Regions from separate parts of the Enterobacter cloacae complex sp. HYC003_NIDB genome, predicted to be linked through region 3. Evidence: riboswitches for the same ligand, from Rfam matches in the RefSeq annotation. Region 3 holds a riboswitch; each other region holds the start of a gene.
The links. A riboswitch is a leader RNA that binds a small molecule or an ion and turns the genes downstream of it on or off. The one in region 3 is predicted to bind thiamine pyrophosphate.
Positions count from the first base shown of each region.

Region 1: another riboswitch for thiamine pyrophosphate. It lies ahead of thiC (phosphomethylpyrimidine synthase ThiC); the one in region 3 lies ahead of thiB (thiamine ABC transporter substrate binding subunit).
Region 2: another riboswitch for thiamine pyrophosphate. It lies ahead of thiM (hydroxyethylthiazole kinase); the one in region 3 lies ahead of thiB (thiamine ABC transporter substrate binding subunit).

Region 1 covers NZ_CP114220.1:4,565,306-4,575,737, reverse strand. The annotation lists gene O1722_RS21895 (PTS sugar transporter subunit IIB) at 1-21, opposite strand, end outside; gene O1722_RS21890 (sensor domain-containing diguanylate cyclase) at 202-1,743, opposite strand; gene thiH (2-iminoacetate synthase ThiH) at 2,082-3,209, opposite strand; gene thiG (thiazole synthase) at 3,209-3,976, opposite strand; gene thiS (sulfur carrier protein ThiS) at 3,978-4,178, opposite strand; gene thiF (thiazole biosynthesis adenylyltransferase ThiF) at 4,162-4,917, opposite strand; gene thiE (thiamine phosphate synthase) at 4,904-5,545, opposite strand; gene thiC (phosphomethylpyrimidine synthase ThiC) at 5,545-7,440, opposite strand; TPP riboswitch at 7,520-7,629, opposite strand; gene O1722_RS21855 (Rsd/AlgQ family anti-sigma factor) at 7,684-8,181, opposite strand; gene nudC (NAD(+) diphosphatase) at 8,277-9,050, shown strand; gene hemE (uroporphyrinogen decarboxylase) at 9,089-10,153, shown strand; gene nfi (deoxyribonuclease V) at 10,163-10,432, shown strand, end outside.
Region 2 covers NZ_CP114220.1:1,658,806-1,669,237, reverse strand. The annotation lists gene O1722_RS07885 (GntR family transcriptional regulator) at 1-329, opposite strand, end outside; gene thiD (bifunctional hydroxymethylpyrimidine kinase/phosphomethylpyrimidine kinase) at 372-1,172, opposite strand; gene thiM (hydroxyethylthiazole kinase) at 1,169-1,939, opposite strand; TPP riboswitch at 1,975-2,071, opposite strand; gene O1722_RS07870 (YadA C-terminal domain-containing protein) at 2,819-3,937, shown strand; gene O1722_RS07865 (hypothetical protein) at 4,134-4,358, shown strand; gene O1722_RS07860 (hypothetical protein) at 4,367-4,804, shown strand; gene O1722_RS07855 (diaminobutyrate--2-oxoglutarate transaminase) at 5,116-6,492, shown strand; gene O1722_RS07850 (pyridoxal phosphate-dependent decarboxylase family protein) at 6,511-7,977, shown strand; gene O1722_RS07845 (polysaccharide biosynthesis tyrosine autokinase) at 8,022-10,220, opposite strand; gene O1722_RS07840 (arsenate reductase/protein-tyrosine-phosphatase family protein) at 10,220-10,432, opposite strand, start outside.
Region 3 covers NZ_CP114220.1:4,076,941-4,087,372, forward strand. The annotation lists gene sgrR (HTH-type transcriptional regulator SgrR) at 1-1,483, shown strand, start outside; TPP riboswitch at 1,520-1,620, shown strand; gene thiB (thiamine ABC transporter substrate binding subunit) at 1,652-2,635, shown strand; gene thiP (thiamine/thiamine pyrophosphate ABC transporter permease ThiP) at 2,611-4,221, shown strand; gene thiQ (thiamine ABC transporter ATP-binding protein ThiQ) at 4,205-4,906, shown strand; gene O1722_RS19560 (DedA family protein) at 5,384-6,151, opposite strand; gene araC (arabinose operon transcriptional regulator AraC) at 6,270-7,115, opposite strand; gene araB (ribulokinase) at 7,453-9,162, shown strand; gene araA (L-arabinose isomerase) at 9,173-10,432, shown strand, end outside.

The sequences.
Region 1 (10,432 bases), 490 kb from region 3:
GCATAAAACGATGTTCTTCATAGTCAGCCTCGATCTACATGTGTTTATTGATAATTATCCCGTGCAGACCGCTTCAACAACCGCTTTACCGCGATTGTGTGTCAGGCATCACAAAGAAATCGGCATTTTCCTGAAACCGGTTACAATTTTACAGCGGAGAGCATTCTGCCCGTCAGATCGGGCAGAATTTGAGGAAGGGTATTATCGGCTGGCCGTGCTTACGATGCGGTTTTTACCCTGTTGTTTAGCGGTATACAGCGCTTCATCTACGCTACCGATAAATTGTTCCAGCGGTTCGAAGTGCCACTCTCCCATCCCGGCGCTGAAGGTCACTCGCAGGTTCTCTTCCCGCCAGGTCCGCTTTTCAACGGCGGTGCGCCAGGCTTCCAGTAGCGCGTGCGCGGAGTTCATCAGCTCGGCCGGGAATATCACGCCGAACTCTTCTCCACCGTAGCGGTAAACGGAAACGTGGTGCGGCTGCATGATCTGAATACCTTCCCGCGCCACGTTGCGCAGCACAATATCCCCGCTCAGGTGGCCCCAGGTGTCGTTAATGGATTTGAAGTTATCGATGTCGATCAGCGCCAGAACGAAGGGTTGATGAGCGGTCAGCAGCTCATCCACATCGTTATCGAACGCACGGCGATTTTTGCAACCTGTCAGCGCATCATGGGTGGCCTGACGGACATAGGCCAGCTCGCGTTCTTTATTGGTTCGAATGGTATGGCTGAGCATCGCCTCAAGGCGTGGCGCCTGGTTGACGTCGCCGGTTTTGATGGCGTTGATAATGTTCATCAGCACAGAACGCGAGGCATGACGAAGGTAAAGCCCGAACAAAATGATGATGATTGCCGCGAGCGCAAATCCCCAGCCGACGACGGTGGTTTCATGCCGGGTGATGACGGTAAGCGTGGCATCGGAGACCCGATAAATCACAAACCAGTCCGGATTGGTGAAAGAGTAGTAGTAATACCAGGTTTTACTTTTGGGGTCGAAAAGATGGCCTTCGCCGCTGGTCATTTTGTCCATCAGCGCTTCGCTTACGTACTGCTTAAAGAGCGCCCCCGTGTCCGGATGCAGCACAACGGCGCCGTCACGCTCCACGACAAAAAACTCACCCTGAACAGGCGCCACCATCTGGCGCAGGGTATACCCCATGGACGTTAAATCAAGATGGAAAGCGAGCGTGCCCTTCAGACGGCCTTCAGGTGAAATGACCGGCTTATAGAGGGTGACAGTAGGATGTTGGGTGAAATAGTCCAGATAGGGGCGGGTGTAGTGAGGAAAGTTGCTGGCTTCCGCTTGCCCGACAAACCATGGGCGGGTTCTGGCGTCGAACGACTTACTTTTCTCCGTTGGCAGCACTTCCGGCGCGCGCAGATGGCGCCCTTCTGTGTCCGCCAGAGAGATAGACGACACCGTCGGCATCAGGTTCTGCAAATGCATCAACATCTGCAAACCGTGTGTCGGATCGATATTTATTGTCTGATTCACTCTGTCATTACGGGCGAAGTACATCGCAGCGCGACCAAGAATATAGTCATTTTCTCGCAGGATGGATTCGGTATAGTTCACCGCCAGATTATGGGTGAAGTTACCATTAATCTTATGATAATCCTCAAGAAAATCCTTTCTCTGTGAAAGGACGACCAGGACGGCGATCAGCGCGAAACTGAACAGTATCCCCGCGAAGCTGACCATAATTGGCCGGGTAAAAGAGAGCTTTTTACTGTGGAGTGCCATGAGTTGTACATCAATCCAGATGGTAGACGCGTTGCGTCTGTCGATACCCTCAGCATAGTCGCTGTCCGGTTGCTGGTAGTAAATTATACAGAAGGCGATTACCGACGAGATGATTTATCTTAAGCGTAGATAAGAAACGACGTATTTATTGTATCAATTGAATTTTGTTTAAGAGGCGGAGGGCAGGGCGAAACGAGGAAGAAGCATTTTCACCCTGGTCAGCGTCCGTTGCTGACGTGGTTAAGCATAAGAAAACCGGGCAGATCGCCTCAATCGCCCGGTTATGATCTTACGAGCCGCCTCGTAACCTTTTCGCATTTTTGCAGACAGTTTCAGCGCTAATGCGAGGCTCTTCCCAGCCAGCTATCCCAGTCTTTCCACACCGGCTGTAGCCCCTGTGCAGTCAGGGCTTCCGCCACCGCTTCGGGCCGTCGGCCGTCGTGCGGTGCAAACTGTTCCAGTTCCGGGTGATCGTCCGCGTAACCGCCCGGCTGCGTTTTGGAAAAGGCGCTGACGTTATTGATCGCCAGCGGGATCGCGCGATCGCGAAACGCGGGGGATTCACGCGTGGAGAGCGACAATTCCACTTCCGGCGCGAACAGGCGAAATGCACACAGGGTTTGCACCAGCTGGCGCTCATCCATCAGCGAGGCGGGTTCAACGCCTCCCGTACAGGGACGCAGCCGCGGGAAAGAGATGGAATAGCGGCTTTGCCAGTACTGCTGCTGTAGCCACAGCAGATGCTCCGCCACCATATAGCAGTCCACCCGCCAGCTGTCGGACAGACCGATAAGCGCGCCCAGCCCAATTTTATCGATACCGGCGCGCCCCAGCCTGTCCGGTGTTTCCAGCCGGAAGATGAAATCCTGCTTCTTCCCTTTCAGGTGATGCCGGGCATAGGTCGCCTCATGGTAGGTTTCCTGATAAACCATTACGCCGTCCAGCCCGAGGGTTTTCAGCTCTGCATATTCCTCCTGCGACAGAGGCTGCACTTCCATTTGCAACGAGGCAAATTCGCGGCGGATGGCCGGAAGATGCTGGCGAAAATAGTCCATCCCCACTTTGCCCTGATGTTCACCCGTCACCAGCAGGAGATGTTCAAAACCCATCTCACGAATAGCCGCACACTCGCGGGCGATCTCATGCTCATCCAGCGTTTTACGCTTAATACGGTTGCTCATGGAGAAACCACAGTAGGTGCAATCGTTGGCGCACAGGTTAGAAAGATAGAGCGGCACGTAAAAGCTCACCGTGTTGCCAAAGCGCTGGCGGGTGAGGCGTTGCGCGCGCTGGGCCATCGGTTCAAGGTACGCGCAGGCTGCCGGAGAAAGCAGGGCCATCAAATCCTCGCGCGTCAAATGTTTGGCTGTTAATGCCCGCTCTACGTCCGCAGAGGTTTTACTGTTGATGCGTAAGGCAATATCGTCCCAGTTAAGCTGACGCCAGCGATCGGTAAAGGTAGCCATCAGAGCGCCTCCAGAAAATCGGTCAGCGGGCTGGTGGCCTGCGCCTGAACACTGCGCGAGCCGGGGCCGGACTGCCGAGCCAGCAGACCGGACTCCACGGCAAGGCGGAACGCACGCGCCATCATCACCGGGTCGTCGGCCACCGCAATCGCGGTATTGACCAGCACCGCATCGGCCCCCATCTCCAGCGCCTGCGCGGCGTGACTGGGTACGCCGATGCCCGCATCCACCACCACCGGCACGGTCGCCTGCTCAATAATGATTTCCAGCATCGCGCGGGTCTCCAGCCCCTGGTTGGAGCCAATGGGGGCGCCCAGCGGCATTACGGCCGCGCAGCCGACCTCTTCCAGACGCTTACAGAGCACGGGGTCGGCACCACAGTAGGGCAGAACGGTGAATCCCTGCTGCACCAGCTTCTCTGCCGCTTTCAGGGTTTCGATCGGATCGGGCAACAGCCAGCGGGCGTCCGGGTGAATTTCCAGCTTCAGCCAGCGGGTGCCGAGCGCTTCCCGCGCCAGTTGCGCAGCGAAAATTGCTTCCTCGGCCGTTTTCGCACCGGAGGTATTCGGTAAGAGCGTCACGCCTGCCTCCAGTAACGGCGCAAGTATGGCATCGTTGTGCTGACGCAAATCCACGCGCTTCATCGCCAGCGTCACCAGCTGGCTGCCGCTTTCACGAATGGCATCCACCATCAGCTGCGGGGAGGCGAATTTTCCGGTTCCGGTAAACAGATGTGAATCAAAGACTTTGTCGGCAATACGTAACATCTTAGCCCCCTGCGATAACCTGAAACAGCAGGATCTGGTCGCCTTCATTGACCTGCTGATGTTCCCACCGCTCGCGCGGCAGGATCTGTTGATTGAGCGCCAGCGCCGTTCCCGGCTTCAGCTGGCGCAGCGTGTCGAGCAGGGCGGCAACGGTGAGATCGTCGTCGCACGTCATCGGCTCATCGTTAAACAGAATGCGCATTGCGGCCTCCGCATACCGGGCAGTGGCTGGCACGGTTTAACGCCAGATGACGCCAGCCGCTGGAGCGGGCGTCGAACAGCCGCAGCGTGTTGCGTTCTGTCTCCATGCCGCTGAGCAACTTGATGGTCTCCAGCGCCTGAAGAGTACCCATCACGCCCACCACCGGGCCCAGAATGCCTGCCGTGCGGCAGTTACGCTCCGGTTCAGCCTCGTCCGGCCACAGGCAGCGGTAGCAGCCCTGTGCCCACGGCGGCGTAAGCACCATTATTTGCCCACCGAAACCGACCGCGCTGGCGGTGATCAGCGGCGTGTTCTGCGCAACACAGGCCGCGTTGATGGCCTGACGTGTCGCCATATTGTCCGTACAGTCCAGCACCACGTCGGCAAGGGCCACTTCGCGTTGCAGATCTTCCCCGCTCAGCCGCGTCTGGAGTGCGACCAGTTCGATATCGGGGTTAAGCTGGTTCAGCCGCTGGCGCGTAACGTGCGCTTTAGGCTGGTTGATATCTTCTGTCGTAAAGAGAATTTGCCGTTGCAGATTGCTGAGATGTACCTCGTCGTCATCGGCCAGCACCAGCGTGCCCACGCCCGCGCCGGCCAGATACAGCGCGGCGGGGGTGCCTAATCCGCCCAGACCGACAATCAGTACCCGGCTGGCGAGCAGCTTTTGCTGCCCCTCGATGGCGATATCCTCCAGCAGGATCTGGCGGCTGTAACGCATAAAATCACGATCTTTCATCACCTGCTCCTGCCAGTTGTAAAAGCTGCGCGGTGGCGGCCTGCCAGTCTGCCGCCTGGGTGATAGCGCTGACGACGGCGATACTGCCGACGCCGGTCTCCAGCACCGCGGGCGCACGTTCAAGGCTGATCCCGCCGATGGCGACGGTGGGGTAATCGGCAAGGCGCTTAACGTGGGCCGCCAGCTGCGTCAAACCCTGTGGAGCGGACGGCATCTGTTTGGTTTGCGTCGGGAAAACGTGCCCGAGCGCGATATAAGAGGGGCGGGCCGCCAGCGCCACGTCGATCTCCATATCATCGTGGGTAGAAACGCCCAGCCGCAGACCGGCGTCACGGATCGCGTTGAGATCGGTCGTTTCCAGATCTTCCTGTCCCAGATGCACGCCGTACGCCTGGTGTTTAACCGCCAGCCGCCAGTAGTCGTTGATAAACAGGCGGGCGTGGTAGCGACGTCCCAGCGCGATAGCGGCGATCACGTCGGCCTCCACCTCTTCATCGCGTTTATCCTTGATGCGTAGCTGGAGGGTGCGAACGCCAGCTTCCAGCAGGCGGGCGATCCACGCCACGCTGTCCACCACCGGGTAAAGCCCTAAGCGGAAGGGGACAGGGGGGAAATCAGGCTGGTACATTATGCCTCCTCTTTTTTGAGGTAGATTTCGCCGCCTTTCGCGCGGAAGGTTTCCGACATGTCCGCCATGCCGACTTCAATGGTCTGCGCGGCGGCGTAATCGCGTACTTCCTGGCTGATTTTCATCGAGCAGAATTTAGGTCCGCACATGGAGCAGAAGTGCGCAACTTTGCCCGATTCCTGCGGCAGGGTTTCGTCGTGATAGGCGCGGGCGGTGAACGGATCGAGGGCCAGGTTAAACTGGTCTTCCCAGCGGAATTCAAAGCGTGCTTTGGACATGGCGTTGTCGCGAATTTGCGCGCCCGGATGGCCTTTCGCCAGATCCGCTGCGTGGGCGGCAATCTTGTAGGTGATCAGCCCCTGCTTCACGTCCTCTTTGTTTGGCAGCCCGAGGTGCTCTTTCGGCGTCACGTAGCAGAGCATGGCGCAGCCGAACCAGCCGATCATCGCCGCGCCAATGCCTGACGTGAAGTGGTCGTAGCCCGGCGCAATATCGGTGGTCAACGGCCCCAGGGTGTAGAACGGTGCTTCGTGGCAGTGCTCCAGCTCTTCGGTCATGTTGCGACGGATCATCTGCATCGGCACATGGCCCGGGCCTTCAATCATCACCTGCACGTCGTACTCCCAGGCGATTTTGGTCAGCTCGCCCAGCGTGTGCAGCTCGGCAAACTGCGCCTCGTCGTTAGCATCGCGGATGGAGCCAGGACGCAGGCCGTCGCCCAGCGACAGGGAGACGTCGTACGCGGCGCAAATTTCGCAGATTTCGCGGAAGTGTTCGTAGAGGAAGTTTTCCTGATGATGGGAAAGGCACCATTTAGCCATAATCGAACCGCCGCGTGAGACGATACCGGTCAGACGTTTCGCCGTCATCGGCACGTAGCGCAGCAGCACGCCCGCGTGGATGGTGAAGTAGTCCACGCCCTGCTCGGCCTGCTCCAGCAGCGTGTCGCGGAACGCTTCCCAGGTGAGGTTTTCGGCGATGCCGTTGACCTTCTCCAGCGCCTGATAAATCGGGACGGTGCCAATCGGCACCGGGCTGTTACGCAGGATCCACTCGCGGGTTTCGTGAATATAGCGGCCCGTGGAAAGGTCCATCACCGTGTCCGCGCCCCAGCGCGTCGACCAGACCAGCTTTTCCACCTCTTCTTCGATGGATGACGTCACCGCTGAGTTGCCGATGTTGGCGTTGACCTTCACCAGGAAGTTGCGGCCGATAATCATCGGCTCGGATTCCGGGTGGTTGATGTTGGCGGGGATAATGGCGCGCCCGGCGGCCACTTCGTCACGCACAAATTCCGGCGTGATGTTTTCCGGCAGGCGAGCGCCAAACCCTTCACCAGGATGCTGGTGGCGCAGCACTTCGCTGCGGATGCGCTCGCGGCCCATGTTTTCGCGGATGGCGATGAACTCCATCTCCGGCGTGACGATACCCTGGCGCGCGTAGTGCAGCTGGGTGACGCATTTGCCCGCTTTAGCGCGTTTCGGCGTCAGCAGGCCGGTAAAGCGCAGCTCGTCCAGACCGTCGTCGGCCAGGCGCGCGTTGGTATACGCCGAGCTGCGCACGCTCAGTTCTTCGCAGTCGTTACGGGCGTCAATCCACGGCTGGCGCAGTTTTGCCAGACCCTGCTGTACGTTGATAGCAACAGAAGGGTCGCCGTACGGGCCGGAGGTGTCGTATACCGGCACGGCTTCGTTGTCTTCAAACTGCGGGTTTTCTTTGCTGCCGCCGATAAGCGTCGGGCTGAGCTGGATTTCGCGCATCGGCACGCGGATATCAGCCTGTGAGCCGGAAATGTAGATGCGTTTCGAGTTCGGGAAAGCGGTGCCTTCCAGGGTGTCGATGAAGCGTTGGGCGTGTTCGCGCTGTTCGCGGCGGGTCAGTTTTGCAGTAGACATAGCTCATTCCAGATGTGAAGGACATGGCTTGTCAGACGACGGATGAAGCAAGAGAAGATCGCCTCAGGGGCGATACAACAGCAGTGTGACTCTTGTTCCCTTCGCAGGTATTAACCTGATCAGGTTCCGCGGATCCCGAATTAACGGTCTCAGCCCGTGCTTTCACACTGGGCACTCCGACAAGAAAAATCCCCCTCGTGAGAGGGGCGAATGGTTGTAAATTACTCGTTAACGATTAAGAACTCAAGCAGGACGCGCAACGTTATCGCTGGTGCTGATATTCAGGTTGTTGTCCAGCACGAGGGCGATGAGCTTGTCTTCCAGCGTGAATCGCTCTTCCAGCGCTTCGCCAAGGTCGGAAAGCGCCTGCTGAAACTCAAGATAGTTATCGTGATCGATAGCGTTCTCTAGCGTGGAATCGTAGTAGTCCATGATCTGCTGGGTGTTGGCTTCCAGCAGCGGACAGAGTTTGCTGGCCGCTAAATACGGCGTTGTCCCTTCCATTTCGCGGATAATGCGTTCATAAAGGTTGAAATGGCCGTCGGAGAGGTAGTCGACCAGGCTCTGACAGAAGTCGTCCAGCGCTTTTTCATTCAGCCGCATAAAGGATTCTTTGCCAGGCTTAAGACCAACCAGATTGTAATACGCCACGAGTAGATGCTTGCGCACATGTAGCCAGCGATCCACCAGGGTGTTACTTCCTCCAACGCGCTCAGTCAGGCTTTCCAGCTGGTTTAACATGGTCGACTCCATAAGGTTTAGAATGGGATCTGCTTATCCAAAATGTAACCATAATGCTAACAACATGTCAGTGAAGCGAAGGTAGTGCAATAGATATGGATCGTATTATTGAAAAATCAGATCTGGGTTGGTGGATCGTCAGTCACGAACAAAAATTATGGCTGCCCGGTGGGGAGATACCCTACGGTGCGGCAGACATCTTCGATCTCGTCGGCCAACCGGCGCTGCGGATCGGCGAGTGGCAGGGCGATCCGGTATGGTTGATCCAACAGGCTCGTCGTCAGGATATGGGATCCGTCCGTCAGGTGTTGGATCGGGATGTCGGCCTGTTCCAGCTGGCGGGGCGCGGCGTGCAGCTGGCGGAGTTTTACCGCTCGCACAAATACTGCGGCTACTGCGGCCACACCATGCACCCGAGCAAAACCGAGTGGGCAATGCTCTGCGGCCACTGCCGTGAACGCTACTACCCGCAAATCGCACCGTGCATCATTGTCGCCATCCGCCGTGATGATTCCATCCTGCTGGCGCAGCATACCCGCCATCGCAACGGCATTCACACTGTCCTCGCCGGGTTCGTGGAAGTCGGCGAAACGCTGGAACAGGCGGTGGCGCGCGAGGTGATGGAGGAGAGCGGCATTAAGGTGAAAAACCTGCGCTATGTGACGTCGCAGCCGTGGCCGTTCCCGATGTCCCTGATGACCGCGTTTATGGCGGAATACGACAGCGGCGAGATTGTTATCGATCAGAAAGAGCTGCTGGAGGCGAACTGGTATCGCTACGACGATTTACCGCTGCTGCCCCCACCGGGAACGGTGGCGCGTCGCCTGATAGAAGATACCGTGGCAATGTGTCGGGCCGAGTATGAGTAGTGTTACACTGACGGCCTGACGCAATAAGGAACTGCAAAATGACCGAACTGAAGAACGATCGTTATCTGCGTGCGCTGCTGCGCCAGCCCGTTGATGTCACCCCGGTGTGGATGATGCGCCAGGCGGGACGCTATCTGCCAGAGTACAAAGCCACGCGCGCGCAGGCAGGCGATTTTATGTCGCTGTGCAAAAACGCCGAGCTGGCCTGTGAAGTGACGCTCCAGCCGCTGCGCCGCTTCCCGCTCGATGCCGCCATTCTTTTTTCGGACATTCTCACCATTCCGGATGCGATGGGCCTTGGGCTCTATTTCGAAACCGGAGAAGGGCCGCGTTTTACCTCTCCGATCAAAAGCAAAGCCGACGTTGATAAGCTGCCGATCCCCGATCCTGAAGGCGAGCTGGGCTATGTGATGAACGCCGTGCGCACCATTCGCCGCGAACTGAAAGGCGACGTGCCGCTGATTGGCTTCTCCGGTAGTCCGTGGACGCTGGCCACCTACATGGTGGAAGGCGGCAGCAGCAAAGCCTTTACCGTCATCAAAAAGATGATGTACGCCGAGCCGCTGGCCCTGCATGCCCTCCTCGACAAGCTGGCGAAGAGCGTCACGCTCTATCTCAACGCGCAGATTAAAGCGGGCGCGCAGTCGGTGATGATTTTCGACACCTGGGGCGGCGTGCTGACCGGACGTGATTATCAGCAGTTCTCCCTGTACTACATGCACAAAATTGTCGATGGCCTGCTGCGTGAAAACGAAGGCCGTCGCGTGCCGGTGACGCTGTTTACCAAAGGCGGCGGTCAGTGGCTGGAAGCGATGGCGGCCACCGGCTGCGACGCGCTGGGCCTCGACTGGACCACCGATATTGCCGATGCGCGCCGTCGCGTGGGGGACAAAGTGGCGCTCCAGGGCAACATGGATCCGTCCATGCTCTATGCGCAGCCTGCCCGTATCGAAGAAGAAGTGTCGACTATACTGTCTGGTTTCGGCCAGGGCGAAGGCCACGTCTTCAACCTCGGTCACGGTATTCATCAGGATGTACCGCCAGAACACGCTGGCGTATTTGTGGAGGCGGTGCATCGGCTTTCTGCCCAGTATCATAAGTAAGGAGTGGTTATGGATCTCGCGTCGCTACGCGCTCAGCAAATCGAACTGGCTTCATCAGTGATCCGCGAGGATCGTCTGGATACGGACCCTCCGCGGTACATTGGCGGGGCGGACGTCGGATTTGAGCAGGGTGGTGAAGTGACGCGAGCGGCGATGGTGGTGCTGAAATACCCTTCGCTGGAGCTGGTGGAGTACAAAGTGGCGCGTATCGCCACCACCATGCCCTATATCCCCGGCTTTCTCTCCTTCCGCGAATATCCCGCGCTGCTGGCCGCGTGG
Region 2 (10,432 bases), 2.4 Mb from region 3:
TTGCCCCGCAGCACCACCTGCTGAGAAAACCCGCGCGCCTCTTTTAGCGAATATTCAAAGATATTGTTGATTTGCGTACCGTATCCACGCGCGCGGGTGACGACGCCGGCCTCTTCCAGCGCCTGCATCGCTTTACGCACCGTAATGCGCGACACACCGGCCAGCTGGCTCAGATCGCGCTCGCCCGGCAAAATATTACCGTGCGCGAGCACGCCGCTGCGTACCGCGTTTTTAACCGTTTCGGCAAATTTCAGGTACAACGGCGTGTTGTCCGGTGCGGCAATTCGTTCCTTGAGTTGAGCAATTAACCGGGTATGCGCTTGTTCCATCTCTGTTTTTCTCTGGCATAAGGTTTTATGCCAGTATACGGCTTACCACCATGCATGAAAATGGTGAACCGGCCCAATACCGTGACCCACTTCCAGAGAATCGGCTTTTGCCAGCGCGCACGAGAGCCAGATCTTCGCCTCCTGCACCGTATCCGCCCAGTTCGCGTTTCGGGGACGCAGCGCCGCCAGCGCCGCCGAGAGCGTACATCCCGTGCCGTGGGTGTTTTTGGTCTGTACCCGCGGGGCGGTGAAACGTTGAGCGCCATCGCGGGTGAAGAGCCAGTCCGGGCTTTCTGCATCATCAAGATGACCGCCTTTCATCAGCACCGCGCTGCATCCCATCGCCAGCAGCGCATTGCCCTGCTCTTTCATCTCACGTTCGTTTTGCGCGTGTGACGCATCCAGCAGCGCGGCGGCTTCAGGGAGGTTTGGCGTGATCAGCGCCACCTGCGGCAGCAGCTTTTTACGCAGGGTGTCGACGGCAGAGGCGGAGAGCAACGGATCGCCGCTTTTGGCCAGCATCACGGTATCGAGCACCACGTTTTTTATCTGATAACGTTTGAGACGTTCAGCGACCGCTTCAACAATGTCCGCCTCTGCAAGCATGCCGATTTTGGTGGTGTCGATGCGTACATCGCTGAATACCGAATCCAGCTGTGCGGCGACAAAATCCGGCTCAATACGATATACCGACTGTACACCGCGCGTGTTTTGCGCCACCAGCGCGGTGATAACCGAGCATCCGTAAGCGCCGAGCGCAGAGAAGGTTTTCAGGTCTGCCTGGATCCCCGCTCCGCCGCTGGGATCGGTTCCCGCAATAGTCAAGGCATTAATGCGTGTCATACCAGCTCCTCCAGCGCGTAAAGCGCATCCAGAAACGCCGGGGCAAAGCTGCCGGGGCCCCGGCTGTGAGTCAGTGCAGCTGACCCTGCGCGCTTCATAAAGCCGCAGGCTGCCGTCGCATTATCAAGCCTGTCGCCAGGCAGCGAACAGCAGGCGGCGACGACCGCCGAGAGCGCACAGCCTGTTCCCACCACGCGGGTCATCAGCGGGTCGCCGCCCGCGACCGTACGGGTTCGCTGACCATCAGTGATGTGATCCACTTCTCCTGTGACGACCACAACGGCATGGGTCTGACGGGCGAGCGTCTGCGCAGCGGTCAACGCGCTCGCCGCCGTATCGGTGGAATCAACCCCGCGCCCGCCCGCACTCATTCCGGCAAGGGCGAGGATTTCGGAGGCGTTTCCACGAATGGCCGCAGGTTTAAGGGACAATATTTGCTGGCAAAATCGGGTGCGGTACGCCAGCGCGCCAACCGCAACCGGATCCAGAACCCAGGGCGTACCCGCGGCTACCGCGCTCTCAATGGCCCGACGCATCGACTGGGCGCGCGGCGCGGTGAGTGTACCCACGTTGATGAGCAGAGCATCGGCAAGCGCGGCAAACTGTTCCGCTTCCTCGGCTTCGATCACCATTGCCGGGGAAGCACCCAGCGCGAGCAAAACGTTGGCGGTGAAGGTCTGCACGACATCGTTGGTCATACAGTGCGTGAGCGGGGAACGGGTTCGGAATTGATGTAAAACGTGTGAGTCGAGCAGGTCAGGCTGCATGGTTTCGCTCCTGCCGTGCGTGAAGAAGCGATGACCGGGTAGGCATCTGACTTCCCTACGCTGGCATTATCCAGATCAGGTAATACGGGTATTTCTCAGCCTTCACAAAGAAGGGCACCCCGAGTCAAATAAATTACAATACAATCAGTTACATAAAAAGAATATGTAGGTACTTAGTGTAACCGTGGCCATAGGCAGGGCGCAAGATGTTTCGTTTTATCAAAGCAGGTATTACACCTGAAATCCGCAAACTATATAAAGAATGTCTTCTTTAACTCCCCTGTTCTGAATCTCACCAGGTACAACATATATAGCCACATAATACTGACAGCAACTATCTCAACAATTATGAAAAAGAGAACCCTTCGCCTGATCATCATTCTGCACACCAGACGCCCAGCTTTTCCAACACCCTCCCATTTAAAACTTACGTTACGTTCTCCTGATACTTTTCTGGTTTTTTTCCACCTCAAAACTTACTGATTCAATGTAAACTTTCAGTTTCACACACTAATGCTTTCAAATGAAATCATATCCCAAAACTAACAAACGAGTACATTTAAAGAACATTAAAATCAAATTGAAATAAAATTTCATTTTTATCATCAAGTTAAATATAGAGACTAAAACAATCATCAGCAACCTTTTGTTTTTAATAGAAAAAAAATAAAACACACGTACCTTATCCACTTTTAATCATTCAAATAAATCTTGATTTAAATCAATATTTTTAGGTGCAAAATAACTATAGTTCAGCAATGAAATTAAATAAATACAAAAACCCTTAAATACTTAAACTTACCCGTTTTGCTCTGCACAACCAAACGTAAGCCATAACGCTAATGTGATTTTTTCTTTCTAATGATGTGAGCCTTTTAAATGAAATTCTTCAACAAAGCAGTAATCGCTGTCATTGGTACTCTGTTTGCCAGTATCGTTGATAATGCTAATGCTGCGTCTGCTGTTCTGTATGATCAAAATAACCCTGCTTCAGGTTTTCACCTTAATGGTACAGATAACCGTGTATATGATTTAGATGTTGTTGAGAGTGATAATAATCGCCAGGCTATCCAGATTTACAACCTGCAAGGCGATCGCGAAAAACTGCAATCCTCAATTGATTCCACTAATACTAACGTAGCGGGTAATACGTCATTACTGAACCAGACGATTACTAATGTGAATAACATCAATGCAGATCTGCAAGCTAACAAAACTTTGTTAAGCACCGGCATTACTACCGCTCAAATCAGCGCTAATGATGCTGATAGCACCGCTCATACTGCGTTAGCTGCTGCTGGAAATGCTCAAATCACCGCAGACAACAATGCAAAAAATATTGCTGTCGTGGCAGATCAAACACGTATCAATAGCGGGTTAATTAGTATTAACGATACCCGTATCACTGCACTTGAGAATGCACCAGTGCCGAAAGATGGTATTGATGGTAAAGAAGGTGCAAAAGGTGATGCAGGTGCTCAAGGGATTCAGGGTGTAGCAGGTGCTATCGGGGCTGAAGGTAAACCCGGAGCTAAAGGCAATGATGGTAAAGATGGTGCTGATGGTAAAGACGGTAAAAACGGTGTAACAACAATCATCACGAAGAAAGAAGTTGATACAGCTACTATCAACAAAATTAAATTACTCAATACTCAAACAGCGGCACAAGCTGCTGACCTGAAAGCCACTCAACATGTTTTTGCCCAAGCACAATCTTCAAGCAATGCTCAATTCAAAAGCCTGCAAAATGAAGTTGACGAGAACAAGAAAGAAGCGCGTAGCGGCGTTGCCTCTGCTATCGCTCTCGCTTCCATGCCACAAGTAGAGAAAGAGCAATCTGTAATGTTCTCCGCCGGTGTGGGGTCATTTAAGAATGAGCAAGCTATCAGCGCAGGAGCATCTTTCCATGCAGGTGAACACGCTGTAATCAAGGCTGGTATAAGTGATTCTACAAACAGCGATCTTGCTATGGGTGCAGGCATCGGTATTGGCTTTTAAATCAAAAGCCTAAAACCTCTATAATATTACTTGTATAACTTAACAACTATTCGACGTCACACTTTTATTCATTAAACAGAACATGCTCAAACATATTTTTATTTCAGCTGCCCTGTACGTGATGCTCATTTCAATCGGGATCTGGATCGGCATGATGTACGTTTCTTATTATTTGTGTCGTTTTTAAGGCGATAAAATGAAAAAATTAATGATATTAGTCATAAGTACTGCCGTGCTTACAGGTTGTGTCTCGCCTGAGCAACGCATCGCAAATTGCACTGCGAAAGGGGTCAGTTACGATACCTGCTATCTTTCTGAACAACAAAGGCAACAAGGCATCAACAATGCGTCACTCTCTGCTGCATATGCAAATGCCGCTCGTGCGGCGGACGCTAATCAAAAACATCACCACCATAATTAAGGGTATTTATGAAAACTAAATTTACGCTGTTGGCGTTACTTTTCTCTGTGGTGGTGACGCCTGCGCACGCCATAAACGCCCATTATCGCGCGCAATTAGAGCGTTCGGGATGCACGCAAATTAGCGCTGGCGATGGCTCTTGCGATATCAGCAAAACCAAAGCGGAAAATGCGGCACAACACGAACCAACGACATCCGTTCACGATCCCCTGCGTGAAGCCTCGTTCTCGTCGGATACGGTTAACGCCACGCTTTCTAACGGCTTCTTTAGCGCCACCGTAAACGGCAAAAAAGCCAGCGTTAAACGTCTGAATGCGAATTTCTATGAGATCCGTGGTAATGGTTTTGTGATATCGCTAAGCCTGGATGAAAACGGTATTACGGACGCGTCGTGGAATAAAACGAAGGGACGTGAACACGGTATTTTACGCGTTAGCCAGAAATAAACAGCGTAAGGAGGCTCACTGCCTCCTTTTCACCTGACAATCGCACGATTTGTCACACTCTTTTGTCTGATTTTACAATGCGGATAAATCATACGTAAGCTGCTGTTTTTATTTAGCATAAAGTGCAATCTCCCCCATACAAACGGCGATCTTCCCTGCCCTGTGCCCTGTGTCACAAAACAGTAAGCAAATTAACCATTGAGCCCGGTGACAAAAGGCTCTATATTGGCGGCGTTTTTTTCAGGCCCCATCTGTTTTTTAACTTTTTATTCAATCGTTGCTCATAACGAAGCGGCGGTTGTAGGAGTGATATGATGACGGATAAAGTCCGTATTGACACCGTAGATGCCCACAAAAGCAACGAAACCTATCTGGCCCGTCAGGCCGAATTTGAATCTAACGTCAGGAGTTATCCGCGCAAATTGCCTTTAGCGATTACGAAAGCAGAAGGCGTGTGGATCACCGATGCAGATAATAAAGAATACCTTGACTGTTTAGCAGGCGCAGGCACCCTCGCGCTTGGACACAATCATCCTGATGTGCTGAAAAGCATCCAAAATGTCATTACCAGCGGCTTGCCGTTACATACCCTGGATCTGACCACGCCGTTGAAAGACGCGTTTTCAGAATACCTGCTCTCTCTGTTGCCTGGTCAGGGCAAAGAGTACTGCCTGCAATTCACTGGCCCGTCCGGGGCTGATGCCGTTGAAGCGGCGCTGAAGCTGGCGAAAAAAGTGACCGGTCGTAGCGGTATCATCAGTTTCTCTGGTGGTTACCACGGTATGACCCACGGCGCACTGTCCGTCACCGGCAACCTGTCTCCGAAAGAAGCGGTTGACGGTATGATGCCAGAAGTCCAGTTCATGCCTTACCCACACGAGTATCGTTGCCCACTGGGTATCGGTGGTGAAGCGGGCGTGAAGGCGCTGACCTACTACTTCGAAAATCTGATTAACGACGTCGAAAGCGGCGTGCGTAAACCTGCCGCGGTGATCCTCGAAGCCGTTCAGGGTGAAGGTGGCGTGAACCCGGCGCCTGTTGAGTGGTTGCAGCGCATCCGTAAAGTCACTCAGGAACACGGTATCCTGCTGATCCTCGACGAAGTCCAGGCTGGCTTTGCCCGTACCGGTAAATTCTTTGCCTTCGAACACGCTGGCATTGAGCCAGACATCATCGTGATGTCTAAAGCAGTCGGTGGCGGTCTGCCGCTGGCCGTGCTCGGTATCAAAAAGCAGTTCGATGCATGGGCGCCAGGTCACCATACCGGTACTTTCCGCGGCAACCAGCTGGCGATGGCTACCGGTCTGACCACGCTGAAGATCCTGAAAGACCAGAACATCGCGGGCAAAGTAGCCGCACAGGGCGAATGGCTGAAAGGCCAGCTGAAAGAGATGGCGAAACGCTATCCGGTGATCGGCCACGTTCGCGGTCTGGGCATGATGATCGGTATTGAAATCGTTAAGCCACATGAAGCCGCCGATCACATGGGTTGCTTCCCGGGCGATGGCGAGCTGTCTGCACTGATCCAGAAGAAATGCTTCGAAGCCGGCCTGATTCTGGAGCGTGGCGGCCGTAACGGTATCGTTCTGCGTCTGCTGCCTTCTCTGCTTATCAGCGATGACGAGCTGAAAGTCTTCCTGGATAAATTCGAGCAGGCACTGCTTGCTGCGGGCGTTAGCCCGGCATAACAGGAGTTGTTGAATACGATGTCTGATTCAAACCCAATTTTGTTCTCCTCTGCGCAGAGCATTGAAGCTTACCAGCAGGCGATTGAACAAAGCACTCAGGCTGTGATGCAGTGGCTGAAACAGCCTGAGATGTACCAGGGCAAAACGGTCGCAGAGCTGCGCGACCGTATTAAGCTGGATTTCAACCCGAAAGGGCTGGGCAACGAAGCGGCGATCGAACGCGCCGTGGAGTTCTTCCTGAAAGACAGTTTGTCCGTTCATCACCCGCAGTGCGTGGCGCACCTGCACTGCCCAAGCCTGGTGGTTAGCCAGGCGGCGGAAGTGCTGATCAACGCCAGTAACCAGAGTATGGACTCCTGGGATCAAAGCCCGTCCGCAACCATCATTGAGATCAAACTGATCGAATGGCTGCGTACCCGCGTGGGTTATCAGGCTGGCGACGCAGGCGTCTTCACCAGCGGCGGCACCCAGAGTAACCTGATGGGGCTGATGCTGGCGCGTGACGCGTTCTTTGCGCGTCAGGGCCACTCGGTTCAGCAGGACGGTCTGACAGGCGATCTGCGTAAGATCCGCGTGCTGTGTTCGGAAAATGCCCACTTCTCCGTGCAGAAAAACATGGCGCTGATGGGTCTGGGCTACCAGTCCGTGGTGCAGGTGAAAACTGACGAATTCTCCCGCATGGATCTCACCGATCTGGCGGCGAAAATCGAACAGTGCAACGCGAACGGCGAGCAGATCCTGGCGATTGTGGCCACGGCCGGTACGACCGATGCGGGTGCTATCGATCCGCTGCGTGCTATTGCTGAGCTGGCTGCGAAACAGAATATCTGGGTGCACGTTGATGCGGCCTGGGGCGGCGCGCTGCTGATGTCTGAGCAGTATCGTCACTACCTGGACGGTATCGAGCTCGTGGATTCCGTCACCCTGGACTTCCACAAGCAGTTCTTCCAGACCATCAGCTGCGGTGCGTTCCTGCTGAAAGAAGCGCGTCACTATGAACTGATGCGCTATCAGGCGGCCTATCTGAACTCTGAGTTCGATGAAGAAGCGGGTGTACCTAACCTGGTCTCCAAATCTCTGCAAACCACGCGCCGTTTCGACGCGCTGAAACTGTGGATGAGCCTGGAAGCGCTGGGTCAGGAGCAATACGCGGCAATCATCGATCACGGCGTGACGCTGGCACAGCAGGTTGCGGCTTACGTGAAAGAGCAGTCTGCTCTGGAACTGGTGATGCAACCCCAGCTGGCAAGCGTGCTGTTCCGATTCCGTCCGCAGGCGCAGATGGATGACGCCGGTATTGCCCTGCTGAACCAGAAAATTGGCGATGCGCTGCTGGAGTCTGGCCGTGCAAACGTCGGTGTGACCGAGCATAACGGTATCACCTGCCTGAAGCTGACCCTGCTGAACCCAACCGTGACGCTGGAGGACGTAAAAATCCTGCTGTCTCTGGTTGAGCGTACCGCGCAGGAAGTGATGGCGAAGTAATACTTATCCCTCTCCCACCCGGGAGAGGGATTGTTTTTCCCGCGCTAACGCCTTTCCCCTTTTTTCCTCGAAGCATAACCGTATTCATACTGGCTGTACCCCGAGCTGTAATACAGCGCTGCGGATTTAACAATATCGTTGAGGATTGTGCCGCTGACCTTCACGCCGACGTGCTGTAACCGTTTAACGGTATTCTCCATCTCTTTCACGCTGGTTTTATCGAAACGGGCAACCATTAGCGTTGTTCCGGCTGCTCTGGCGACCAGCGCGGCATCGGTGACGGCCAGGACCGGCGGTGTATCAATGATGACGATGTCATATTGCTCGTTAACCCAGGACATGACGGAAAGGAATCGTTCGCTTAACAGCAATTCTAACGGGCGCAGGGGTTCCGGGCCGCAGGTGATGACGTCAATTCCCCCTTTTTCAGCATGCTGAATGACCTCCGCTAAGTCGCGTTTCCCTTCGAGCAGGCAGGACAATCCGTGGCGGTTCTCCAGACCAAAAATATTATGAACATAGCCCTGGCGCATATCCGCATCAATAAACAGCACCCGCTGACCGCTCTGCCCGGCGATGGCCGCCAGATTCGTCGCCACCAGCGTTTTTCCGCAGTCCTGCGTGGGGCCAGAAATCATCACAATGCGGTTCTCAGCCTCCATCATGGTGAAATGCAGACTGGTCCGCAGCCCGCGCACCGCTTCAACAAACATATCAGCAGGGCGATCGACGGGCAGGAAAGGCACATCCGAGGTTTTGTGTTTCCAGCGACGAGAAAACGGATTTTTTCTGCGCAACTGCGTTTTACTCCACAGCCACTGTGAACGTGGCAACGTAGCCAGAACCGGCATCCCCTGCGCTTCCAGCTGTTCGGAAAGCGTGATCCCACGTTTGAACGCCTGACGTACCACCACGGTCCCCATTGAGAGCATTAGCCCGAACAGCGCGCCAAGAACGATGATTAACGTTTTACGCGGCTTTATCGGGTCCGGCAGCGTAACGGCCTCATCAATGATCCTCACGTTCCCGACAGCGCTGGAGCGGGAAATATTCAGCTCCTGCTGGCGCGTCAATAGCTGTAAATAAATCGTGCGACCCAACTCAACATCGCGGCTCAGGCGTAAAATCTCCTGCTGCGTGGAGGGCATAGCTGACACACGGTTATTGAGACGCTCCCGTTCCCGCTCAAGGGTCTGTCTCTTTTCATGCAATGCACGATAGGTAGGGTGACTCTTTTTAAAGAGCTGGGAGATCTCTGCCTCCCGGAACGTCAGCTCATTTAGCTGATTCTCAACGTTAACAACCTGATCCAGGACAGATTTTGCCTCCAGAGACAGGTCCACCGAGTCTCGCTGCGCCCGGTAGGCATTCAGCCGCGCTTCTGCCTGATCAAGGTCCGCGCTGATTTTCGGCAACTGCGCCTGTAAAAAATCCAGACTACGAGAATCCTGAGCCTCCTGGCGCGCGATATTTTGCTGGAGATAATTTTCAGCAATTGCATTCAGCACCCGGGCGATGCTGTCAGGGTCTTCGCCCGTCAGGGTTAAGGTCACGATACCGCTCTGTTTCTCCGATTCTGCAACCGTGAGACGCTTCTTCAGCGCGTTGATCGTCTCAAGCCGCGTCAACGACTTAAGCGAAAATTGCGTGCCTGGCTCAGCCTCAATCGACGTCACCAGCAGAACGATCCCTTGCGTAACCAGCGTTTTCCCAACCTGGCCGTCGGCCTCAATGTTTTCGCCCGTCAGGTGATATTTTCCCGCTTCCTGTACGGTCAGCGTGAGCTCTTGCGCGTTGCCTTCCACCTGCGGGATCTGGAGTTCGCCTAACGTGATTTTGCCCTGCTCACGCCCTTGCAGACGCTGCCAGAGACGCCCCACCACAGGCAAAACGCGCTGCTTTGCCTGCTGTGTCAGAGCTAATTTATCAACGGTCTCGCCGAGGATCATGCGGGATTTCAGCAGTAAAATTTCAGGGGCAACATCCGGCGACACATCGGTGCCCAGCTGGCTCAAACCTTTGAGCAGGTTGTTATCGTGTTTGTTTTCAATTTGCACCATGGCATCCGCCTGATAAACAGGTGGCGCAATCCAGGCATAGAGACCGGCGCACAGGATGAACAGGAGCGTCACGCACAGAATCATCGTGCAGTGGTCGATCATCTCGACGAGCAAACGAACGAGATCGACTTCATGTTGTTGGGGTGCCGCTGCACCATAATTGTCTGTTGTGTAAGACGACATTAATGCTTCATTCCTTTCTGACCTAAACGACGTGCCCATTCCTGACTGGCTTTACCCAATAGCCCAAACACATATTCAAACGCTTCCCGGCTTTGACGGTAGGGATCGGGGATCTCCTGCGGCTCCAGCCATTGCCCAAAAAGCAGCGACTTTCCTCGAATCTCCGGCGCCATGGCCGCAATGAAGCGAAGATGTTCCGGCTCCATAACCAG
Region 3 (10,432 bases):
AGCCGGACGCGGCAAGCGTTCGCGCCTGACTTTCCTTTATACCGGCCTGGCGTTACAGCAACAGCGAGCGGAGGATCTGCTGGAGCAGGACCGCATCGATCAGCTGGTCCAGCTGGTGGGCGACAAAGCCGCCGTGCGCCAGATGCTGGTCTCGCATCTGGGACGCAGCTTTCGTCAGGGACGCCACATTCTGCGGGTACTTTACTACCGCCCAATGAAAAATCTGTTGCCCGGTACGGCGTTACGTCGCTCTGAAACCCACATGGCCCGGCAGATTTTCAGCGGCCTGACGCGGATAAATGAGGAAAACGGGGAACTGGAAGCGGATATTGCCCATCACTGGCAACAGGTGTCTCCGCTGCACTGGCGCTTCTTTCTACGCCCCGGCATTCATTTCCACCATGGACGCGAGCTGGAGATGCGCGACGTTATCGCCTCTTTAGAGCGCGCCCGCACGCTGCCGCTCTATTCGCATATCACGCGGATCCACTCCCCAACGGCCTGGACGCTGGATATTGAGCTTTCGCAGCCGGACAAATGGCTTCCGTGGCTTCTGGGCTACGTGCCATCAATGATCCTGCCTGCCGAGTGGCGATCCCTGAACAATTTTTCCAGCCAGCCGATTGGTACGGGCCCCTACTCCGTTTCACGGAACAACAGTAATCAACTGAAGATCCGCGCCTTTGATGATTACTTTGGCTATAGGGCGTTGATCGACGAAGTGAACGTCTGGGTGTTACCGGATCTCAACGAAGAGCTGAGCGCAGGCCTGACCCTGGAAGGGCCAACAGCCGGTGAAAAGGCGTTCGAAAGCCGCCTGGAGGAGGGCTGCTACTACCTGCTCTTTGATGGCCGCAGCCATCGCGGGGCAAACCACGACGTCCGCAGGTGGATAAGCCATATTCTGGCGCCCGCTAACCTGATTTATCACGCAGAGGAGCAATACCAGACCTGGTGGTTCCCGGCCTATGGCCTGCTCCCACGCTGGCACCATGCGCAGCCCGTCCGCAGTGAAAAGCCTGCCGGACTGGAGATCATCACCCTCAGCTACTATCGCGATCACATTGAGCACCGTTTTCTGGCGAGGATCATGAGCACGCTGCTGGCAGCCGAAGGCGTGACGCTGGCGATTCAGGAAGTCGATTATGATGAATGGCATCGCGGAGACGTCATCAGCGATATCTGGCTCAACAGCGCAAACTTTACGCTGCCGCTTGATTTCTCGCTCTTTTCTCACCTGTACGAGGTGCCCCTGATTCAGCACTGTATCAACCGGGACTGGCAGCAGGACGCCGCGCGGTGGCGGGCGGGAGAAATGGATCTGGCCGCCTGGTGTCAGGAATTACTGACCGGGCAGACGATCGTACCGCTGATTCACCACTGGCTGCTGATCCAGGGGCAGCGCAGCATGCGCGGCCTGCGGATGAATACCCTCGGCTGGTTTGATTTTAAATCCGCCTGGTTTGCGCCGCCGGAGCCATAACGCTTTCGTAATATTCACCAAATCATTACAATAGCGCCGTTCTCAACGGGGTGCTGCATCACTGATGTGCGCTGAGATAATACCCGTCGAACCTGATCCGGATAACGCCGGCGAAGGGATTTGAGGCTGTCTCTCAAAATCCTTTGCCACTCAACCCTGAGGTGCAAAGTGTTAAAAAACGTTCTTCCTCTGCTGGCGCTGTTTGCGCTGCCTGTTTTTGCTAAGCCCGTTCTGACGGTCTACACCTACGACTCCTTCTCCGCCGACTGGGGCCCCGGCCCGGTGGTAAAAAAAGCCTTTGAAGCCGACTGCAACTGCGAGCTGAAATTCGTGGCGCTGGAAGATGGCGTCTCGCTGCTCAACCGTCTGCGCATGGAAGGCAAAAACAGCAAAGCCGACGTGGTGCTCGGGCTGGATAACAACCTGCTGGAAGCCGCCACCCAAACCAGACTGTTCGCCAAAAGCGGTGTGGCGTCAGATGCCGTCAACGTACCGGGCGGCTGGAAAAACGACACCTTCGTTCCCTTTGATTACGGCTACTTTGCGTTTGTCTACGATAAAAACAAGCTGAAGAATCCGCCCAAAAGCCTGAAAGAGCTGGTCGAAAGTGACCAGAAATGGCGCGTAATTTATGAAGATCCGCGTACCAGCACCCCGGGTCTGGGGCTGCTATTGTGGATGCAGAAAGTCTACGGGGATAAAACGCCGGAAGCGTGGCAGAAGCTGGCCGCGAAAACCGTTACCGTCACCAAAGGCTGGAGCGAAGCCTACGGCCTGTTCCTGAAAGGCGAAAGCGATCTGGTGCTGAGCTACACTACCTCTCCGGCCTACCACATTATCGCCGAGAAGAAGGATAACTACGCCGCCGCGAACTTTGCTGAAGGGCATTATTTGCAGGTGGAAGTGGCCGCCCGCACCGCCGCGAGCAAACAGCCGGAGCTTGCCGAAAAATTCCTGAAATTTATGGTCTCCCCGGCATTCCAGAATGCTATTCCGACAGGAAACTGGATGTACCCGGTCACTGACGTTGCGCTGCCGGCAGGCTTTGAGCAGCTAAACAAGCCGCAAACCTCACTGGAATTTACGCCGCAGCAGGTTGCCGCCCAGCGCGCCGCATGGATTAGTGAATGGCAACGCGCCGTCAGCCGCTGATCCCCGGCTGGTTAGTTCCCGGGCTGCTCGCCGCCATACTGATGGTGGTCGTCAGTCTGGGTGCATTCCTTGCGCTGTGGTTTAACGCGCCAGAGAGCGATCTGCTCGCCCTCTGGCACGACAGCTATCTCTGGCACGTCATCCGTTTCTCCTTCTGGCAGGCGTTTCTCTCCGCGCTGCTGTCGACGATCCCGGCCATTTTCCTTGCACGCGCCCTCTATCGCAGACGTTTCCCCGGCAGGCTTGCCCTGCTGCGGCTGTGCGCGATGACGCTGATCCTGCCCGTGCTGGTGGCGGTGTTCGGTATTCTGAGCGTCTACGGTCGGCAGGGCTGGCTGGCATCCCTCTTCAACCTGCTTGGTCTGGAATGGACCTTCTCCCCTTACGGCCTGAAAGGCATTCTGCTGGCGCATATTTTTTTCAATATGCCGATGGCGACGCGTCTCTTTTTACAGGCGCTGGAAAACATTCCCGGAGAGCAGCGTCAGATTGCCGCCCAGCTTGGCATGCGCGGCTGGTCGTTCTTCCGCTTTGTCGAATGGCCGTGGCTGCGACGCCAGATTGCCCCGGTGGCCGCGCTAATCTTTATGCTCTGCTTCGCCAGCTTCGCGACCGTGCTTTCTCTCGGCGGCGGGCCGCAGGCCACCACCATTGAGCTGGCGATCTATCAGGCCTTAAGTTACGACTACGATCCGGGCCGCGCCGCGCTGCTGGCGATGGTGCAGATGGTCTGCTGCCTGGCGCTGGTGTTACTCAGCCAGCGGCTGAGTAAAGCGATCCCCACAGGCAGCAATCACTTGACAGGCTGGCGCGATCCGCAGGACAGCCTGCACAGCCGCGTCGCGGATTTTATGCTGATCGCGCTGGCCCTCCTGCTTCTGCTGCCCCCGCTGCTGGCCGTTATCGTTGATGGCCTGAATCGCAATGTGTTGTCGGTACTGCAACAGCCTGTCCTGTGGCAGGCGACGTGGATCTCATTGCGCATCGCGCTGGCAGCCGGGCTGCTGTGCGTGATCCTGACCATGATGCTGCTCTGGAGCAGCCGCGAGCTGTACGCGCGTCATGCCCGTAAAGCCGGACACGCGCTGGAACTGACGGGTATGCTGATCCTGGCGATGCCGGGTATTGTGCTGGCGACCGGATTCTTTTTACTGTTCAACAGCACCATCGGCCTGCCGGAAAGCGCCGACGGCATCGTCATTTTTACCAACGCGCTGATGGCTATCCCTTACGCGCTCAAGGTGCTGGAAAACCCGATGCGCGACGTCAACAGCCGCTACAGTTTGCTGTGTCAGTCGCTGGGCATGCAGGGCTGGCAGCGTCTGAAGGTGGTCGAACTGCGCGCGCTAAAGCGTCCGCTGGCTCAGGCGCTGGCGTTTGCCTGCGTGCTGTCGATTGGCGATTTTGGCGTTGTGGCCCTCTTTGGCAACGAGGATTTCCGCACGCTGCCGTTCTGGCTTTATCAGCAAATTGGCTCCTATCGTAGCCAGGACGGCGCCGTCACGGCGCTGCTCCTGTTGCTGCTGTGCTTTGCGTTATTTACCGTTATCGAAAAACTTCCGGGGCGTGATGTTAAAACTGACTGATGTAACCTGGCTTTATGAGCACCTGCCAATGCGTTTTACCCTCTCCGTTCGTCAGGGAGAGCGAATCGCAGTGCTTGGCCCTAGCGGGGCCGGAAAAAGTACTCTGCTCAATCTGATTGCCGGTTTTTTGCAGCCTGCCAGCGGGTCGATCGTCATTGATAATGGCGAATATACCTACGCTCCGCCGGCTACGCGCCCGGTGTCGATGCTGTTCCAGGAAAATAATCTGTTCAATCATCTTACGGTGTGGCAGAACATCGCGCTGGGTATGGATCCGGGGTTAAAACTCAGTGTTGCGCAGCGTCAGACGCTGGAGGCGATCGCCGAACAAATGGGCCTGGCTGCGTTTATCAACAGACTACCGGGTGAGCTTTCCGGCGGCCAGCGCCAGCGCGTGGCGCTGGCACGCTGTCTGGTGCGCAAGCAGCCGCTGCTGCTGCTCGACGAACCCTTTTCGGCGCTCGACCCGGCCCTGCGTCAGGAGATGCTCTCGCTGGTTGAGGAGGTTTGCGAGCGCGAGCAACTGACGATGCTGATGGTTTCGCATAGCATCGAAGATGCCGCACGCATCGCGCCGCGATCGGTGGTGATCGCGGAGGGACGTATTTTGTGGGATGGGGAAACAGAAGAACTTCTGAGTGGTAAGGCGGGGGCATCTTCACTTTTAGGTATTCGTGAGGTCTGATGCCCTCACCCTGGTCCTCTCCCACAGGGAGAGGGATCCCCAGTAATTTGAAAGCAAAAGCGATAACGTTGCCTTCAGAATAACTGAGGGCTTTCAGCGATGCCCTGGTACGGCTGTAAATCGCTGAGGCGTTTCCTGTAGGCCGGGGCGAGGCGCAGGGATGCGCCGAGAGGGCGGGCTTTACAGGGATGTTACCTCCGCCCGTCCCCGATAAGCCGGAAGGAATAAGCCGAAGGTACCGCGAAGCGGCGATTTTCCGCCGGAAGCCCGGGTCGCCAGGGTGGTGGCGACTGAGCCACCCTGGCACGTTCACCGGTCATGTCGTGACAGAGTAGCAAGGAACATAAAGTGAACGGAATGACCACCAGAGCCGTATGTTCCCCCTCACCCCAGCCCTCTCCCTCAAGGGAGAGGTGGCCGTCTGTGCAGGCATTATTTTGTGGGGAACCCTTAGCCCACAGGGAGAGGGAAAACACCTTAACGGCTCACCACCTTCAACAGGATCTCACCGTACACCGGCATCAGCGGGTGGCGAATCAGCGCCACCAGCGCCACGACAGCCACACCCAGCGTCAGCGGGGCCAGCCAGAGCAGGCGCGTGCGCGGAAGATAGCGCGTCAGGCGATCAACACTGGCTTTCGCGCTGCGCCACAGGCGCCAGCAGAGCCAGACCGCCAGCCACAGCAGGACCGCCGTTCCCAGCAGCAGCCACTTGAACTCGCCGCTTTGCATACCGTCAGGAATATCGATGGCCGCGCCCGCCAGGATCCCCGGCAGGAAGTAGAACGGCGGCCAGAAGACGCAGCCGATGATGTTCGGCACCACAAACTTCGCGACGGGCAGATCCAGCATCCCGGCCACCATCGGCACCAGCGGGCGCGTTGGGCCAACAAAGCGCCCCACGAGGATGGTGAACATGCTGTGCTGGTGCAGCGCGTGCTCGGTTTTATCCAGCAGCGCTTTGTTTTTTTTCATGAACGACCAGCGGTGCAGCGGCTTCTTAAAGCGCCAGCCCAGCCAGAAGGAGATCCAGTCCCCCAGCAAACAACCGATGATACCGGCCATCCACGCCTGCCAGAAATTGACCTCGCCGCTGCCGATAAGCGCCCCAAGCCCTGCCATCATCACGGTGCCGGGCAGGATCAGCCCGACCAGCGCCAGCGACTCCAGAAACGCCACCAGCGCCACGGCGATGAGCGAATACATAACGGACTGGGTAATAAAATGTTCCAGCAATGCCTGCATAACTATTCCGGTCAGAAAACGAATCAGCGATTCTGCTTAGCGCCCTGCACCGCGTCAAGGCATCAATTGTCTGAATAGTTTACAAGATGCGCCTGAAGTTCACCTGAATGTTTACCGATTATTCACATCCCGCACGGAATTCGCTCGGGCTGGCACCGGTGCACTTCTTAAACACGCGAGAGAAATAGAGCTGATCTTCAAAGCCGACGTTACGCCCGACGGTGGCGATAGGCATTCGGGTGGTGCTGAGCAGCAGTTTCGCCTGGCTGATGCGCTGATCCTCACGCCAGCTGAGTACACTCACGCCAAGCTGCTGGCGGAACAGATGAGAGAGCCGTGACGGCGACAGACACACATGCTGGGCGACGCTGGCAATATCAAACTGGCTGTCGGCAAGGTGGTCGCTGATGTACTGGCAGGCGTCGCGGACGCGGTTGTCCAGCGGCGGATTAAGCGACTCGTTGATGGCCTCCATGCGGCGCAGCAGCACCTGTTCAAGCAGGTTGATGGCCAGCAGTTCGGCGTAGCGCCCGCCCGCCTGCCCTGCCTCAATAATCTGTGCGAACAGCTCACGGAACTGCGCCAGATGCGCCTCATCCGGGCGATATAAACCGGTATGGGCGAAAATGGCCGGCCACGAGAGCCACTCCTGCCAGTAGGCGCGCGGACGGAAATAGACCCACTGGTGATACCACTCTTTGGCATCCGGATGGCGCCCGTAGTGGTGGATCTCCCCCGGCGGGAACAGCAGCATATCACCGGGGCGGCAGATAAACTGCTGATCCCCGTTTTTGACGACCCCTTCTCCGCGTACGGTCAGGTTGAGGATATATCCCTTCATGCCAAGAGGGCGATCGACGTAAAAATCGAGATATCCCTCGGCCTCAATTGGCGTCAGCCCCGCCACCAGATGGGCGTTAAATGAGTAGCCCGGCAGTAAGGGATCGTTTTGCGGTTCGGCCATAGATTCAGTTCTCCCAAGGGTCCTGAAGGAAACCAATTGTCCATATCGATAAAAGCAGTATAAAAATGGCCCGCGAAAAGATCCAAAAAGCATCACGCCTCTTTTACGTCCGCCATGTTTCAGCCTTTCCCCCTGATTTGTCCGCCAGTACGGGCAGATAAGCAGTAACAAAAGTGTCTATAAGTGCGGCAGAAATGTCCACATAGAATATTTGCACGGCGTCACACTTTGCGTGGCCACAGCAATTTAGTCCATAAGATTAGCGGATCCTGCCTGACGATTTTTGTCCCCAGTCTCTAATGTTCTTCCATACCTGTTTTTTGGATGGAGCAACACCATGGCAATTGCAATTGGCCTCGATTTTGGCAGCGACTCAGTTCGCGCGCTGGCAGTGGACTGTACGACTGGCCTGGAGATAGCAACCAGCGTTGAGTGGTATCCGCGCTGGCAAGAGGGGCGCTACTGCGATGCGCCGAACAACCAGTTCCGCCACCACCCGCGTGATTACATTGAATCAATGGAAGCGGCGATCAAAACCGTGCTGGCGGAGTTGACGGACGCCCAGCGGGCCGATGTCGTGGGGATTGGCGTTGACAGCACCGGCTCAACGCCTGCTCCTGTCGATGCCGAAGGCCGCGTACTGGCGCTGCGACCGGAGTTTGCCGACAACCCGAACGCCATGTTTGTGCTGTGGAAAGACCATACCGCCGTGGAAGAGGCGGAAGCCATCACCCGCTTATGCCATCAGCCGGGCAAAACTGACTACTCCCGCTACATCGGCGGGATTTACTCCAGCGAGTGGTTCTGGGCCAAGATCCTGCACGTTACCCGCGCGGACGCGTCGGTCGCACAGGCAGCGGCATCATGGATTGAGCTATGCGACTGGGTTCCCGCCCTGCTCTCCGGCACCACTCGCCCGCAGGATATCCGCCGTGGCCGTTGCAGCGCCGGGCATAAATCGCTGTGGCATGAAAGCTGGGGGGGGCTGCCTCCGGCAGCGTTCTTCGATGAACTCGACCCGATCATCAACAAAAACCTGACATACCCGCTGTTTACCGACACCTTCACCGCCGATATTCCGGTCGGCACGCTCTGCGAAGAGTGGGCGAAACGCCTAGGTCTGCCGCAAAACGTGACCATTTCCGGCGGCGCGTTCGACTGCCATATGGGTGCCGTGGGCGCGGGTGCGCAGCCCAACACGCTGGTGAAAGTTATCGGCACCTCCACCTGTGACATTCTGACGGCAGATAAAGCCAGCGTCGGCGACCGCGCGGTGAAAGGCATCTGCGGTCAGGTTGACGGCAGCGTGGTACCCGATTTTATCGGCCTCGAAGCGGGTCAGTCCGCCTTCGGCGATATCTACGCCTGGTTTGGCCGCGTGCTCGGCTGGCCGCTGGATCAGCTGGCTGCCGCGCGTCCTGAACTGAAAACGCAGATTGCCGACAGCAAAAAACAGCTCCTGCCGCAGCTCACCGAAGCCTGGGCAAAAAATCCGTCTCTCGACCACCTGCCGGTGGTGCTGGACTGGTTCAACGGGCGTCGTACGCCGTTTGCCAACCAGCGTCTGAAAGGGGTGATTACCGATCTCAACCTCGCGACCGACGCGCCCGCGCTGTTTGGCGGCCTGATCGCCGCCACCGCATTCGGCGCGCGCGCCATTATGGAGTGCTTCACCGGGCAGGGCATTGACGTGAACAACGTGATGGCGCTGGGCGGCATCGCCCGTAAAAACCCGGTGATCATGCAGGCCTGCTGCGACGTGCTGAACCGGCCGCTGCAAATTGTGGCCTCCGATCAGTGCTGTGCGCTGGGCGCGGCGATTTTCGCTGCCGTGGCCGCAGGCGTACATGCGGATATCCCGACCGCGCAACAGCATATGGCGAGCGCCGTCGAAAGTACGCTCCAGCCGCAGACTCAGCAGGCACAACGCTTTGAACAGCTTTATCAGCGCTACCAGCAATGGGCAAAAAGCGCCGAACTTCACTATCTCCCTGTCGCCGCCCCGGCCAAAAGCACCGCGGATACTACGGCAACCCTGACACATTAAGGACACGATAATGACCATTTTTAATAATTATGAAGTGTGGTTTGTGATTGGCAGCCAGCATTTGTACGGACCGGAAGCGTTGCAGCAGGTGACGAAACACGCGGAGCACGTTGTGAATGCGCTGAACGCGGAAGCCAAACTGCCGTGCAAACTGGTGCTGAAGCCGCTGGGTACCACCCCGGACGAAATCACCAACATTTGCCGCGATGCCAATTACGATGACAAATGCGCTGGCCTGGTGGTGTGGCTGCACACCTTCTCGCCAGCCAAAATGTGGATCAACGGCCTGGCTATCCTCAACAAACCGCTGCTGCAATTCCACACGCAGTTCAATGCCTCCCTGCCGTGGGACTGCATCGACATGGACTTCATGAACCTGAACCAGACCGCGCACGGCGGCCGCGAGTTCGGCTTCATCGGCGCGCGCATGCGTCAACAGCATGCCGTGGTGACCGGGCACTGGCAGGACGGTCAGGCACAAAAACGTATTGGCTCCTGGATGCGTCAGGCGGTATCTAAGCAGGATACCCGCCACCTGAAAGTGGTGCGTTTCGGCGACAACATGCGCGAAGTGGCGGTCACCGACGGTGATAAAGTGGCCGCGCAGATTAAATTTGGCTTCTCCGTCAACACCTGGGCGGTGGGCGACCTGGTGCAGGTGGTGAATGACATCAGCGATGGCGACGTTAACGCGCTGGTGGACGAGTACGAAAGCAGCTATCGCCTGACACCTGCGGCACAGGTCAACGGTGACAAGCGCCAGAACGTGCTGGATGCCGCACGTATTGAGCTGGGCATGAAGCGTTTTCTGGAACAGGGCGGCTTCCATGCCTTCACCACCACCTTTGAAGATCTCCACGGCCTGAAACAGCTCCCGGGTCTGGCGGTACAACGTCTGATGCAGCAGGGCTACGGCTTTGCGGGCGAAGGCGACTGGAAAACTGCCGCTCTGCTTCGCATCATGAAGGTGATGTCGACCGGTCTACAGGGCGGCACCTCTTTTATGGAGGACTACACCTACCACTTCGAGAACGGCAACGATCTGGTGCTCGGCTCGCACATGCTGGAAGTGTGTCCATCCATCGCGGTTGAAGAGAAACCGATCCTCGACGTGCAGTACCTCGGCATTGGCGGCAAAGCGGATCCGGCCCGTCTGATCTTCGACACCCGTACCGGCCCGGCCATTAACGCCAGCCTGATTGACCTCGGCGATCGTTTCCGCCTGCTGGTGAACTGCGTCGATGCGGTTGAAACCCCGCATTCTCTGCCG